DNA from 2 places in the Streptomyces antibioticus genome. Region 1 is predicted to be linked to the other one. Evidence: riboswitches for the same ligand, from Rfam matches in the RefSeq annotation. Region 1 holds a riboswitch; the other holds the start of a gene.

Region 1 (6,025 bases):
GAAGGCCGCCCACACCGCGGCCACCTGCGCCCGCGCGGTGGTCTCGTCGCAGGCGATCGACACCTGGTCGGCGTCGACGAGGTGCAGGTTCACACCGCCCGCGCGCGCCGCGGCCACGACCTCGGCGGCCTTGCCGGGCACCCGCACGGTCAGCGTGTCGAAGTACGACCCGTGCACGACCTCCACCCCGCCGGCGGTCAGCCCGGCGGCGAGGATCGAGGCGTAGCGGTGCGTGCGCCAGGCGATCGACCGGAGGCCCTCGGGCCCGTGGTAGACCGCGTACATGCCGGCCATCACGGCCAGCAGCACCTGCGCGGTGCAGATGTTGCTGGTGGCCTTCTCCCGGCGGATGTGCTGCTCACGCGTCTGGAGCGCGAGCCGGTAGGCGCGGTTGCCGTCGGCGTCCACGGAGACACCCACGAGCCGCCCGGGCAGGCTGCGCGCGAACTTCTCGTGCACGGCCATGTAGCCGGCGTGCGGACCGCCGAAGCCCATCGGCACACCGAACCGCTGCGTCGTACCGATCGCGATGTCCGCCCCCAGCTCGCCCGGGGACTTCAGCAGCGTCAGCGCGAGCAGATCGGCGGCGACCGTCACCAGCGCCCCCAGCTCGTGCGCCTGCTCGATGACGGCCGTGATGTCGCGTACGACACCGGAGGCGCCCGGGTACTGGACCAGCACGCCGTTGATCTCCCGCGCCGCGAGGTCGGCCGGGATGCCGTCACCGAGGTCGGCGACGACGATCTCCACGCCGGTCGGCTCGGCCCGGGTCTGGATCACGGCGATGGTCTGCGGCAGCACGTCCGCGTCGATGAGGAAGAGGCCCTTCTTGTTCTTCCCCATGCGCCGCGACAGCGCCATCGCCTCGGCGGCGGCGGTGCCCTCGTCCAGCAGCGAGGCACCCGAGGTGGGCAGGCCGGTGAGGTCGGCGACCATGGTCTGGAAGTTCAGCAGCGCCTCCAGCCGGCCCTGCGAGATCTCCGGCTGGTACGGGGTGTAGGCCGTGTACCAGGCCGGGTTCTCCATGACGTTCCGCAGGATCACCGGGGGCGTGAAGGTGCCGTAGTACCCGAGTCCGATCATGGAGTCGAGCACCTGGTTGCGGTCGGCCAGCGACCGCAGCTCGGCCAGCACCTCGGCCTCGGTGCGCGCGTCCGGCAGGTCCAGCGCGTCGGCGTTCTTGATCACATCCGGGACCGCGGCGGCGGTCAGCTCGTCGAGCGAGCCGTACCCGACGTGCGCGAGCATCTTGGCCCGCGCCTCCTGGTCGGGGCCGATGTGGCGCTGCTCGAAGGGGATACCCCGCTCGAGCTCGGAGAGCGGAATGCGGTAGGCGGTCATTACGGGGGCCTCCTGGTCGACACGACCTTCGAGGGGCACCACGGCGCGGGTACCCGAACGGCCTCCCCCTCTGTCATCTCAACCTGAGAGCTTCACCGGCCGCCCACGAAGGGGCACCCGGCTTTCACCGTCGGTGAGAGCGGAAGCCGTCGACACCCGCCCTGCTTTCCAGAGTGACCTCGTCCGTGCGGTACCTGGGCCTGAGAGATTCCGGGGAGGATTTGCTCCTTCGGCGCCTCCGGTGATGTCCGGAGGACTCTCCCGCACGGGGTCAGCAGCCGTTGCCAGACTACCAGCGAGGTCAACGCCACCTCCTTCGAGTGGCCGCGAGCCCCGATGTGCTCTTTTGTAGTGCTTACGGATGTAGTGCCTACGGATGAGTTTGCGACCATGTGGAGGGCCCGTGCAGACCGACATCGATCCGCGCAACCTGATCGGCCGCAAGGCGTTCGACCGCAACGGCACCAAGATCGGCACCGTCGACGAGGTCTACCTCGACGACGCGACCGGCGTGCCCGAGTGGGCCGCCATACGCACCGGTCTGTTCTCCCGGGACGCCTTCGTCCCGCTGGAGCCCAGCGAGCTGATCGAAGGCACCCTCCACGTCCCCTTCGAACGCTCGCTGATCAAGGACGCCCCGGACTTCGGCGTGGGCCGCCACCTCTCGCCCGACCAGGAACTCCAGCTCTACCACCACTACGGCCTGGACGTCGCCGCCCCACCCCCTCTCCCGGACCACGACTTCGGCCGCCTGGCAGGCACAGACGAGACCTGAGACAAGGCCCCGGGCAAGGGCCAGCCGCAGCCGAGACTCAGGGGCGCGGGGAACTGCGCGAAAGGCCCCCACGCACCCGCACCCGCCGACGCACCTCAGCCACACACCCCTATCAGCGCCCCCAGCAACCCAGCCGGGTCGTACAAGGGCCGGGCCCCGTCCACGACCACCGCACGTGTCCCCGCGTCAACCGGATCCGTACGCGCCCAGTTCGTCGACGTGATGCCCAACTCCACCTCCAGGCCACTCGCCGTCACATGCCGCCACTCGGTGACAGGCCCCCACTCCCGGACCCGCGCCACCTCCCCCAGGCTCAGCTCACGCAGCCACGCCCCGCCCTCGCCGTACCCGGACGGGTCCGTCGTGAGCACGACGAGGTCCACATCGGACTCAGGCCGCGCCGTCCCCCGCGCACAGGACCCGACCAGCAGGACCCCGACGACATCGCTCCGGTTCGCACCCCAACGGGTGACGCGGTCGATCACCGCCAGCCTCTCGGCCTCCCGCGCCTGAACCGCCTGCCCGGCCGCCGGCCGAACACCCTCCAGCTCCAGCCCGTCCATACCGCTCCCGCTCTCCTCCAGCACAGCGACTCCCCGTCACTCCCCAGCCGACACCATCCATCCAGTCACTCTGCGTAACGGGCGGTGTCTCTCAGGAGTTCCCGGCGCTCACACCCGGATTCTCGGCTCCCGACCCCGCCGCCGCGATCGCAGCGCCGTCACCGGGTCTTCGCACCAACGGCAGCGGATCCGACGACTCCAGCTCCGGATCGTCGACCCGGAACGTCCGCACCCGCCCCGGCTCCGACTCCGGCGTCTCGAACCGCACGGTGACCCGCCCCAGCCCGCTCCCCTGCACCCACCCGGGCCCGAACTCGGCGTGCCGCACATCGTGCCCCGGACGCCACCGGTGCGCCGCCGGCACGGCCTCCTCCACCACGGGCGCAGCGGCCGGCACCGTCTCCTCCCCGCCGCCCTCCGCCCGCTCCTCGTCCCGCCCCTCCCCCACGGCCTGCGCGAACAGGTCCTCCTGGGTGAAGTCCGCCAATCCACTGACCCCCACCCCCAACAGCCGCACCCCACCTGTCGTGTCCACGGAATCCAGCAGCCGTGCCGCCGCCTCCCGCACCACCGTGGGATCGTCCGTGGGCCCACGCAGCGTCTCGGACCGGGTGAGCGTGGAGAAGTCGTAGCGCCGCACCTTCAGCACGATGGTCCGCCCGGACAGACCGGCCCCGCGCAGTCGGCTCACGCACCGCTCCGCCAGCCGCCGCACCTCCAGCTCCACCCGGGTCCGGTCGTGGATGTCCACGTCGTAGGTGTCCTCGACGGACACCGACTTGGTCTCCCGCTCGGCCACCACGGGCCGGTCGTCACGGGCCAGCGCCATGGCGTACAGCCCGTGTCCGTGTGCCTTGCCGACCAGCCGCACCAGCTCGTCCTCACCGGCTTCGGCGAGTTCGTCGACCGTGGTGATCCCGGCCCGTCTCAGATGGTCGCCGGTGGCCGGCCCCACCCCCGGCAGGGTGCGCACCGACATGGGCCCCAGCAGTGCCCGCTCGGTCCCCGGTTCGATCAGGACCAGGCCGTCGGGCTTGGCCTCCTCGGAAGCGATCTTGGCGAGCATCTTGGAGGCCGCGAGCCCCACCGACCCGGTCAGGCCCGTGACGCGCCGGATGTCGGCCCGCAGCCGGATCCCGGCCAGCCGCGCGGACTCGCTGTCCCAGGCCGCCTCCCCGGCCTCCAGATCCACGAACGCCTCGTCCAGGCTCAGCGGCTCCACCAGCGGCGACAGGGCCCTCAGCAGCCCCATCACCTGCTCGCTGATCGAGCGGTAGAAGGAGAAGCGGGGCACGAGATAGGCGGCGTTGGGGGCGAGGCGGCGGGCCTGGCCCATCGGCATCGCCGAGTGGACGCCGAACACCCGCGCCTCGTAGGAGGCGGTGGCGACCACACCGCGCGGCCCGAGACCGCCCACGACCACGGCTTTCCCGCGCAGACTCGGCTTGGACGCCTGCTCCGCCTGGGCGTAGAAGGCATCCATGTCGAGATGCAGGATCGTGGGCGCGTTTCTCACATCTCCGATGCTGCACCACGCCACTGACAATGACGCCGTCAGACGTCACGCACCCGCCGAGGAGGGGCTCAGACCGCCCGGTTGCGGCGGCGCGCCAGCTCGTCGGCCGGATTGTGCCCGACGAGCGTCTCACCGGTGTCGACCCGCTCGCCGTGCAGTTGCGACAGGGCGCTCTCGACGTCCCGCCAGACCACGCCCACGGCGATGCCGAAGATGCCCTGGCCGCCCTGGAGCAGGGCGTGGACCTCGTCCGGCGAGGTGCATTCGTAGACCGTGGCGCCGTCGCTCATGAGCGTCATGCGCTCCAGATCGCGGAAGCCGCGCTCCCGCAGATGCTGGACGGCGGTGCGGATGTTCTGGAGGGACACCCCGGTGTCCAGGAACCGCTTGACGATCTTCAGGACGACGACGTCCCGGAAGCTGTAGAGCCGCTGTGTGCCGGACCCGTGGGCGGGTCGCACGCTCGGTTCGACCAGGCCGGTACGGGCCCAGTAGTCGAGCTGCCGGTAGGTGATCCCGGCGGCCGCACAGGCCGTCGGACCGCGGTAGCCGATCTCCTCGGACGCCATGGACGTCGCCCCTCCGCCGCTCGGCACGGCCGCCGGTCGCTGCGGTGTGTGATCGGCCGCCGCGCTGCCGTGAAGCGGGTACGGACCGCTTCCCCCGACACCGAGTCCGGGGGCACCCCCAGCCGTACCGTCGCCGCTGCTTCTCACGCCGACCTCCGTCCTTGAACTGCCTTCTCGACGGTAGGCAGTCACCAGGGGTGCGTCAACGATCGCCACACTCGGCACGCCGAGTGATAATCACCCTAGGAGTGGTTTCCCGTACCCCACCGCGGGGAAAGGCTAGCCGAATGCGCTGAGGAGTAGCCGCAGGACGCTCTCACTCGCCGTTGGCATTTGCCGGGAACGGGGCGGCTCCGCGGTGCCGGCCGCCCACCCCGACCGGTGCGGCTACTGGTTGCTGGTGCCGAAGTCCTCGGGCGAGATCTGGTCGAGGAACTCGCGGAACTTCTCCACCTCGTCCTCCTGCTCGTCCGGGATCGCGATGCCCGCGTCGTCCAGCACCGTGTCGCTGCCGTAGATCGGCGTCCCGGTGCGCAGCGCCAGAGCTATGGCGTCGGACGGGCGCGCACTGACCTCGACCCCGCTGGCGAAGACCAGCTCCGCGTAGAACACGCCCTCCCGCAGGTCCGTGATACGCACCTCGGTGAGCTCCTGGCCGACGGCCTCCAGCACGTCCTTGAACAGGTCGTGGGTCAGCGGTCGCGCGGGAGCCATGCCCTGCTGGGCGAAGGCGATGGCCGTCGCCTCCCCCGGTCCGATCCAGATGGGGAGGTAACGGTCTCCTCCCACTTCACGCAGAAGCACGATCGGTTGGTTGGAGGGCATTTCGACCCGGACACCTACGACATCGAGCTCGTTCACACAGCAACCCTAGGCCGTGCCCGGGACGTTTGGGTAGTCGGGCCGGGAACGGGTGACCGATCCGCCCAGGGCGAAACCGCCGGGGTCAGGGCAGCCTCACCTGGAGCGCGGTCTGCACCAGCGCCGCGTGCAGCCGCACCGTGAGACCCGCCAGCTCCTTCGTACGGGCCTCCGCGTGGGCCCTGGTCTGCGGGTTGCGGTGCCGCTTGAGCGGGGCCACCACCTGGTCCACCAGCCCTGCCTCACGGTCCGCCGCGGCCTTCATCACCCGCAGATGCCGGGGCTCGATCCCGAACCGCCCCAGTTCGGCCACCAGGGCCGCCACCGTGGCCGCCTCGGCGTCGTACGCCCCGTCCTCCAGCGGCACCAGAAGGCCGTAGGACTCCCACTCCAGCAGCTC
Region 2 (6,025 bases), 4.4 Mb from region 1:
TGATGCGGTCGGCGCCGACCGCGTCCTCGTCGACGACGAACCCGCCGCCGACGGAGTAGTACGTCTTGGAGAGCAGCTCGGTGCCGGAGGCGTCGTGGGCCCAGATGGTCATGCCGTTGGCGTGGTACGGCAGGGTCTTGCGGCGGTGCAGCACGAGGTCGTCGTCGAAGGAGAACGGGATCTCGTGCTCGCCGAGCAGGTTCAGCCGGCCCGACTCCTTGATCCGCTCCACGCGCTCGTCGGCCGACTCCACGTCGACCGTGCGCGGCGAGGCGCCCTCCAGGCCGAGCAGGACCGCCTTGGGCGTGCCGTGGCCGTGGCCGGTGGCGCCCAGGGAGCCGTACAGCTCGGCGCGGACCGAGGCCACGGCGTCCAGCAGCTCCTCGTTGCGCAGCCGCCGGGCGAACATCCGGGCCGCGCGCATCGGGCCGACCGTGTGGGAGCTGGACGGGCCGATGCCGATCGAGAACAGGTCGAAGACCGAGATGGCCACGGGTACTCCTCACAGCAGGGGTGGTGCGGGGGTGGTGCGTCACAGGTGCTCGCCGGGTGCCCCGCACCTCCGGGTCTCACTTCCGAGTGTGCGGGGCGACCGACGAAAAGGAACTACTTGTTCAGAACGGGGTACAGCGGGTGCTTCTCGGCCAGCGCGGTGACCCGCGCCTTCAGCGCCGCGGCGTCGTACGACGGCTTGAGCGCCTCGGCGATCACGTCCGCGACCTCGGCGAAGTCCTCGGCCGTGAAGCCGCGGGTGGCCAGGGCCGGGGTGCCGATCCGCAGGCCCGAGGTGACCATCGGGGGCCGCGGGTCGTTCGGGACGGCGTTGCGGTTGACCGTGATGCCGACCTCGTGGAGACGGTCCTCGGCCTGCTGCCCGTCCAGCTCGGAGTCGCGCAGGTCGACCAGGATCAGGTGCACGTCCGTACCGCCGGACAGCACGTTCACCCCGGCCTCACGGGCGTCGGCGGCCGTCAGACGCTCGGCGAGGATCCGCGCGCCCTCGACGGTGCGGCGCTGGCGCTCCTTGAAGTCCTCCGAGGCCGCGACCTTGAAGGAGACCGCCTTCGCGGCGATCACATGCTCCAGCGGACCGCCCTGGAAGCCCGGGAAGACCGAGGAGTTCAGCTTCTTCGCGAACTCCTTCTTCGCCAGGATGATGCCGCCGCGCGGGCCGCCCAGGGTCTTGTGGGTGGTGGAGGTGACCACGTCGGCGTGGGGCACCGGGTTGGCGTGCAGACCGGCCGCGACCAGGCCCGCGAAGTGCGCCATGTCCACCCACAGGTGGGCCCCGACCTCGTCGGCGATCCGGCGGAACTCGGCGAAGTCCAGCTCGCGCGGGTACGCCGACCAGCCGGCGATGATCACCTTGGGGCGGTGCTCCTTGGCGAGCCGCTCCAGCTCGGCCATGTCGACCAGACCGGTCTCCGCGTCCACGTGGTACGCGACCACGTCGAACTGCTTGCCGGAGAAGTTCAGGCGCATGCCGTGGGTGAGATGGCCGCCGTGGGCCAGGTCCAGGCCGAGGATGGTGTCCCCGGGCTGGGCCAGGGCGAACAGCGCGGCCTGGTTGGCGGAGGCGCCGGAGTGCGGCTGGACGTTGGCGTACTCGGCGCCGAACAGGTCCTTGACCCGGTCGATCGCGATCTGCTCGGCCACGTCGACGTGCTCGCAGCCGCCGTAGTAGCGGCGGCCGGGGTAGCCCTCGGCGTACTTGTTGGTCAGAACCGAACCCTGGGCCTCCATGACCGCGAGCGGAGCGAAGTTCTCCGAGGCGATCATCTCCAGGGTGGACTGCTGGCGGTGCAGCTCGGCGTCGACCGCGGCCGCGATCTCCGGGTCGAGCTCGTGCAGGGGCGTGTTCAGGACGGACATACGGCTACGACTCCTCAGCCGGCGGTGTAGGCGGTGTACTCGTCGGCGGAGAGCAGCTCCTCCTGCTCGCCCGTCACGCGTACCTTGAACAGCCACCCGCCCTCGAAGGGGGCGGAGTTCACCAGCGACGGGTCGTCGACGACGTCCTGGTTGACCTCGACGATCTCGCCGTCGACCGGCGAGTACAGCTCGCTGACCGACTTGGTGGACTCCAGCTCACCGCAGGACTCGCCCGCGGTGACCGCGTCGCCGACCTCCGGGAGCTGGACGAAGACCACGTCGCCGAGCGCGTTGGCCGCGTGCTCCGTGATGCCGACCGTCGAGACGCCGTCCGCGGCGGCCGACAGCCACTCGTGCTCCTTGCTGTACCGAAGCTGCTGGGGGTTGCTCATGGCCTGAATTCTCCTGTACGCGAGGGACTGCTGGTGAATGAGGGACTGCTGCACACGCGAGTGAGCAGCGCAAAGGTGCGCAGGGGTCACCCGCGCGCGGTGCTCAGTGTTCAGGACCTCTCTTTCGGATCTTGCCGGGGGTCGCGGGCCCTGGCACGCACATCTGCGGCGTTGTCGTCGGTTGTCAACGCTCCGCGTTGCCGCCCTCCTCCGCCTTGCAGCTGCACGCACCAGACCCCGCTCGGGCCCGCCGAGACGCACCGTCACTCGGGGTCGGCCAGATCCGAAAGAGAGGTCCTACTTCTGCCGCTTGTAGAACGGCAGCGGCACGACCTCGTACGGCTCGTGGGTGCCGCGGATGTCCACGCCGACGCCCGGGGTGCCCGGGGCGGCGTGCGCGGCGTCGACGTAGGCCATCGCGATCGGCTTGCCCAGCGTCGGGGAGGGGGCGCCGGAGGTGACCTCGCCGATCACCTCGCCGCCGGAGACGACGGAGAACCCGGCGCGCGGCACCCGGCGGCCCTCGGCGACCAGGCCGACCAGCACCCGCGGCGGCTTCGCGGCGGCCCGCTCGGCGGCTTCCTGGAGCGCCTCGCGCCCCACGAAGTCGCCCTCCTTCTCGAACTTCACCACGCGCCCGAGGCCCGCGTCGAAGGGGGTCAGCGCGGTCGACAGCTCGTGCCCGTACAGCGGCATGCCCGCCTCCAGGCGCAGCGTGTCGCGGCAGGACAGCCCGCACGGGACCAGTCCGACGCCCGCGCCGGCCTCGGTCAACGCCTGCCACAGCTCGACGGCGTGCTCCGGCTTCACGAACAGTTCGAAGCCGTCCTCGCCGGTGTAGCCGGTGCGGGCGATCAGCGCGGGGACCCCGGCGACCGTGCCCGGCAGGCCGGCGTAGTACTTCAGGCCGTCGAGGTCGGCGTCGGTGAGGGACTTCAGGATGCCGGGGGACTCGGGGCCCTGGACGGCGATCAGCGCGTACGCGTCCCGGTCGTCGCGGACCTCGGCGTCGAAGCCGGCCGACCGCTCCACCAGGGCGTCCAGCACGGTCTGCGCGTTGGAGGCGTTGGCGACGACCAGGTACTCGGTCTCGGCCAGCCGGTAGACGATCAGGTCGTCCAGGATGCCGCCGTCGGCCCGGCAGATCATGGTGTAGCGGGCCCGGCCGGGCTTGACCCCGCCGATGTTGCCCACCAGGGCGAAGTCGAGCAGGGCCGCGGCCTGCGGGCCGGTGACGGCGATCTCGCCCATGTGCGAGAGGTCGAAGAGCCCGGCGCGGGTGCGTACGGCGGTGTGCTCGTCGCGCTCGGAGCCGTAGCGCAGGGGCATGTCCCAGCCGGCGAAGTCGGTCATCGTCGCGCCCAGCGAGCGATGCAGAGCATCGAGCGCGGTGTGACGGAGTTCTTCGGTACTGCTCATCGGTCGTTCGTCTCCCAAGGCATGACAGACAGGGCGAGGGCGTTCCTCCCCATCTGTCATCGGAACCTGAGAGGTTCGCCATGACCGCGCGCCTGTGGACACGGCGGGTCGTGGCTTGCACCTTGGGTGGGACCACCGGTGACGGCGGTCCGCTTTTCAGATGTGCCTCGCCCGCGCGGTAACGGTGCCTGAGAGATTCAAGGGAGGGACTTGCTCCTTCGGCGCCCCAGCGAAGACTGGGAACTCTCCCGCGCGGATTCAAACGGCCGGTATGCAGTTGGCGCGCCCATCATTGCACGCCCCGCCCCGGTCGCCACAGGCCGCATCTGTAACCGGCCTGTGGCGGTACGCGCACGAAAACGCGAGACATCACGCATTACCTTCTCTTTACGCTCGGTGGGGAGAAGACTTGCCTGACCCCAGGGGAGGACGATCACGGTGAACAGGACCCCCGCGAGGACCACGGTTCTCGCGACCACCTCGGCGCTCGCGCTGCCGGCACAGCCCGCCGCACCCGCCCGGGAGGCGCGCCGAGCCCGGACCGCACCCGTCGTCCGCGATCTGCGCGACCGCTCGGGACGCGGCCCGCACGGCCTGCTCTTCGGCCGCCACGACCTGGTGGTGGTCACCGGTCTGCCCGGCAGCGGCAAGTCGACGCTGATGCGGCGCGCGGTCACCGGCACCCGTATCGACTCCCAGGACACCCGCGACCGCTGGGACGCCCGCGTGCCCCGCTTCCTGCCCTACGCCCTCTACCGCCCCCTGGTCCGCCTCGCCCACTTCGCCGCGCTGCGCCGCGCCCTGCGCACCGGTGAGGGCGTCGTCGTCCACGACTGCGGCACCCAGGCGTGGGTGCGCGACTGGCTGGCCCGCGAGGCCCGGCGCCGCGGCGCCACCCTGCATCTGCTGCTGCTCGACGTCACCCCGGACGCGGCGCTGGCCGGGCAGCGCGAGCGCGGCCGGGGCGTCTCGCGGTACGCGTTCCTGCGCCACCGCACGGCCGCCGCCCGGCTGCTGCGCTCGGTGGAGCGCGGCCGGCTGCCCGCCGGGGTCGGCGCGGCGGTGCTGCTCGACCGGGACGCGGCGGACGCCCTGAACCGGATCGGCTTCTCCGCCTGATCACCACGGGGGCCCGGCGCTCCCCTCTCGCCCGGAGGAACCCGGAGGAAAGCGCCCCCGTACCCGTTAGCCTTTCAGCCACACCCGTGGTCACCAGCAGGCGGTAGGCAGATGGACTTCCCACCGGCGGACTTCCCGACGGCATTCCCCGCACCGGCACACCCCCATCCGCACGGCGGATGGCCGGGCAACGAACTGGAGGAGGTGCTCTCCGCCTCCCTCGGCGTGCCCGGCGCCGGCGGCCGCATCGTGGAGGTGCTCGGCCGCAGCTTCGTCTGGGTCCCGCTGCCCAGCGGCGGCGGCCCGCGCAGCGGCCCCCTCGATCTGCCCGCCATCGAGCTGGAGGGGCAGGCGTACGTGCCGGTGTTCAGCTCCGAGGAGCAGCTCCGTCAGGTCGCCGGCACCCATATGTCGTTCACGATCGCCCCGGCCGTGGAGTTCGCGCGCGGTCTGCCGCCACAGGCCGGCCTGTTCGTCAACCCGGAGGGCGTGGTCGGCGTCCCGCTGCCGCCGGCCGCCGTGGCCGAGCTGTGCCGGGCCGGCCGCACCCCGCTGGACGGCCCCGCCGCCGGCGGCCGCGTCCGTCTCTTCGAACCCGACTGGCAGGACGACCCGGTGGACTTCCTCGCCGCCGCCTCGGCCGAGTTCGACGCCACGGGCGTGGTCCGCACCGCCCGCCGCTGCCTGGCGGCGATCGAGACCGCCGACCCGGTGATGTTCATCGGCGTCGAGGTCTCCCACCTCGACCCCGACCTGCGCGAACTCCCGCTGGACGCCCTCGGCCGCGCCCTGGGGCGTGCCCCGGTGGGCTGGCCGGTCAACCTGATCCTCCTGGACGTGGCCCAGGATCCGGTGGGGGAGTGGATGAAGGACAAGGTCCGCCCCTTCTACCGGCGTTAGCGGCTCCCGGCCGCCACCGTCGGCGGCCCCGGGCCCGTGGGCGCTTAAGCTGTTCCCGTACGCGGGGCAACTCATGGATGAAGGGGCGGTACAGGTGAGCGCCAGCGGCATCGCGGCCGGACAGGTCGAGCACACGCTGCGCCAGGTCACGCCCGGGCGGTACGACGCCTACGAGGCGCTCCTGCGCGCCCTCGCCACCCCCGCCTCCGGCCAGGTCTGGATGCTCCTGTGGCACGGCCGGGCCGGATCCCCGGACGCCCAGTACGGGACCATGGAGGTGGACGGCCACGGCTACGCCCCCTGTGTCACCTCCGCGCAGGAGC

What was found. Region 1 has a riboswitch for glycine ahead of gcvP (aminomethyl-transferring glycine dehydrogenase). Riboswitches for the same ligand answer to the same signal wherever they lie in the genome.
Region 2: another riboswitch for glycine. It lies ahead of gcvT (glycine cleavage system aminomethyltransferase GcvT); the one in region 1 lies ahead of gcvP (aminomethyl-transferring glycine dehydrogenase).

The regions. Positions count from the first base shown of each region.
Region 1 covers NZ_CM007717.1:1,599,053-1,605,077, forward strand. Annotated here, with positions in the region: gene gcvP (aminomethyl-transferring glycine dehydrogenase) at 1-1,341, opposite strand, end outside; glycine riboswitch at 1,520-1,615, opposite strand; gene AFM16_RS07085 (PRC-barrel domain-containing protein) at 1,745-2,116, shown strand; gene AFM16_RS07090 (nucleotidyltransferase domain-containing protein) at 2,212-2,679, opposite strand; gene AFM16_RS07095 (DNA polymerase IV) at 2,771-4,195, opposite strand; gene AFM16_RS07100 (MerR family transcriptional regulator) at 4,264-4,911, opposite strand; gene AFM16_RS07105 (bifunctional nuclease family protein) at 5,152-5,625, opposite strand; gene ftsR (transcriptional regulator FtsR) at 5,711-6,025, opposite strand, start outside.
Region 2 covers NZ_CM007717.1:5,955,206-5,961,230, forward strand. Annotated here, with positions in the region: gene AFM16_RS27105 (L-serine ammonia-lyase) at 1-493, opposite strand, end outside; gene glyA (serine hydroxymethyltransferase) at 607-1,872, opposite strand; gene gcvH (glycine cleavage system protein GcvH) at 1,887-2,264, opposite strand; gene gcvT (glycine cleavage system aminomethyltransferase GcvT) at 2,562-3,683, opposite strand; glycine riboswitch at 3,727-3,849, opposite strand; glycine riboswitch at 3,850-3,944, opposite strand; gene AFM16_RS27125 (AAA family ATPase) at 4,122-4,802, shown strand; gene AFM16_RS27130 (enhanced serine sensitivity protein SseB) at 4,914-5,702, shown strand; gene AFM16_RS27135 (enhanced serine sensitivity protein SseB C-terminal domain-containing protein) at 5,797-6,025, shown strand, end outside.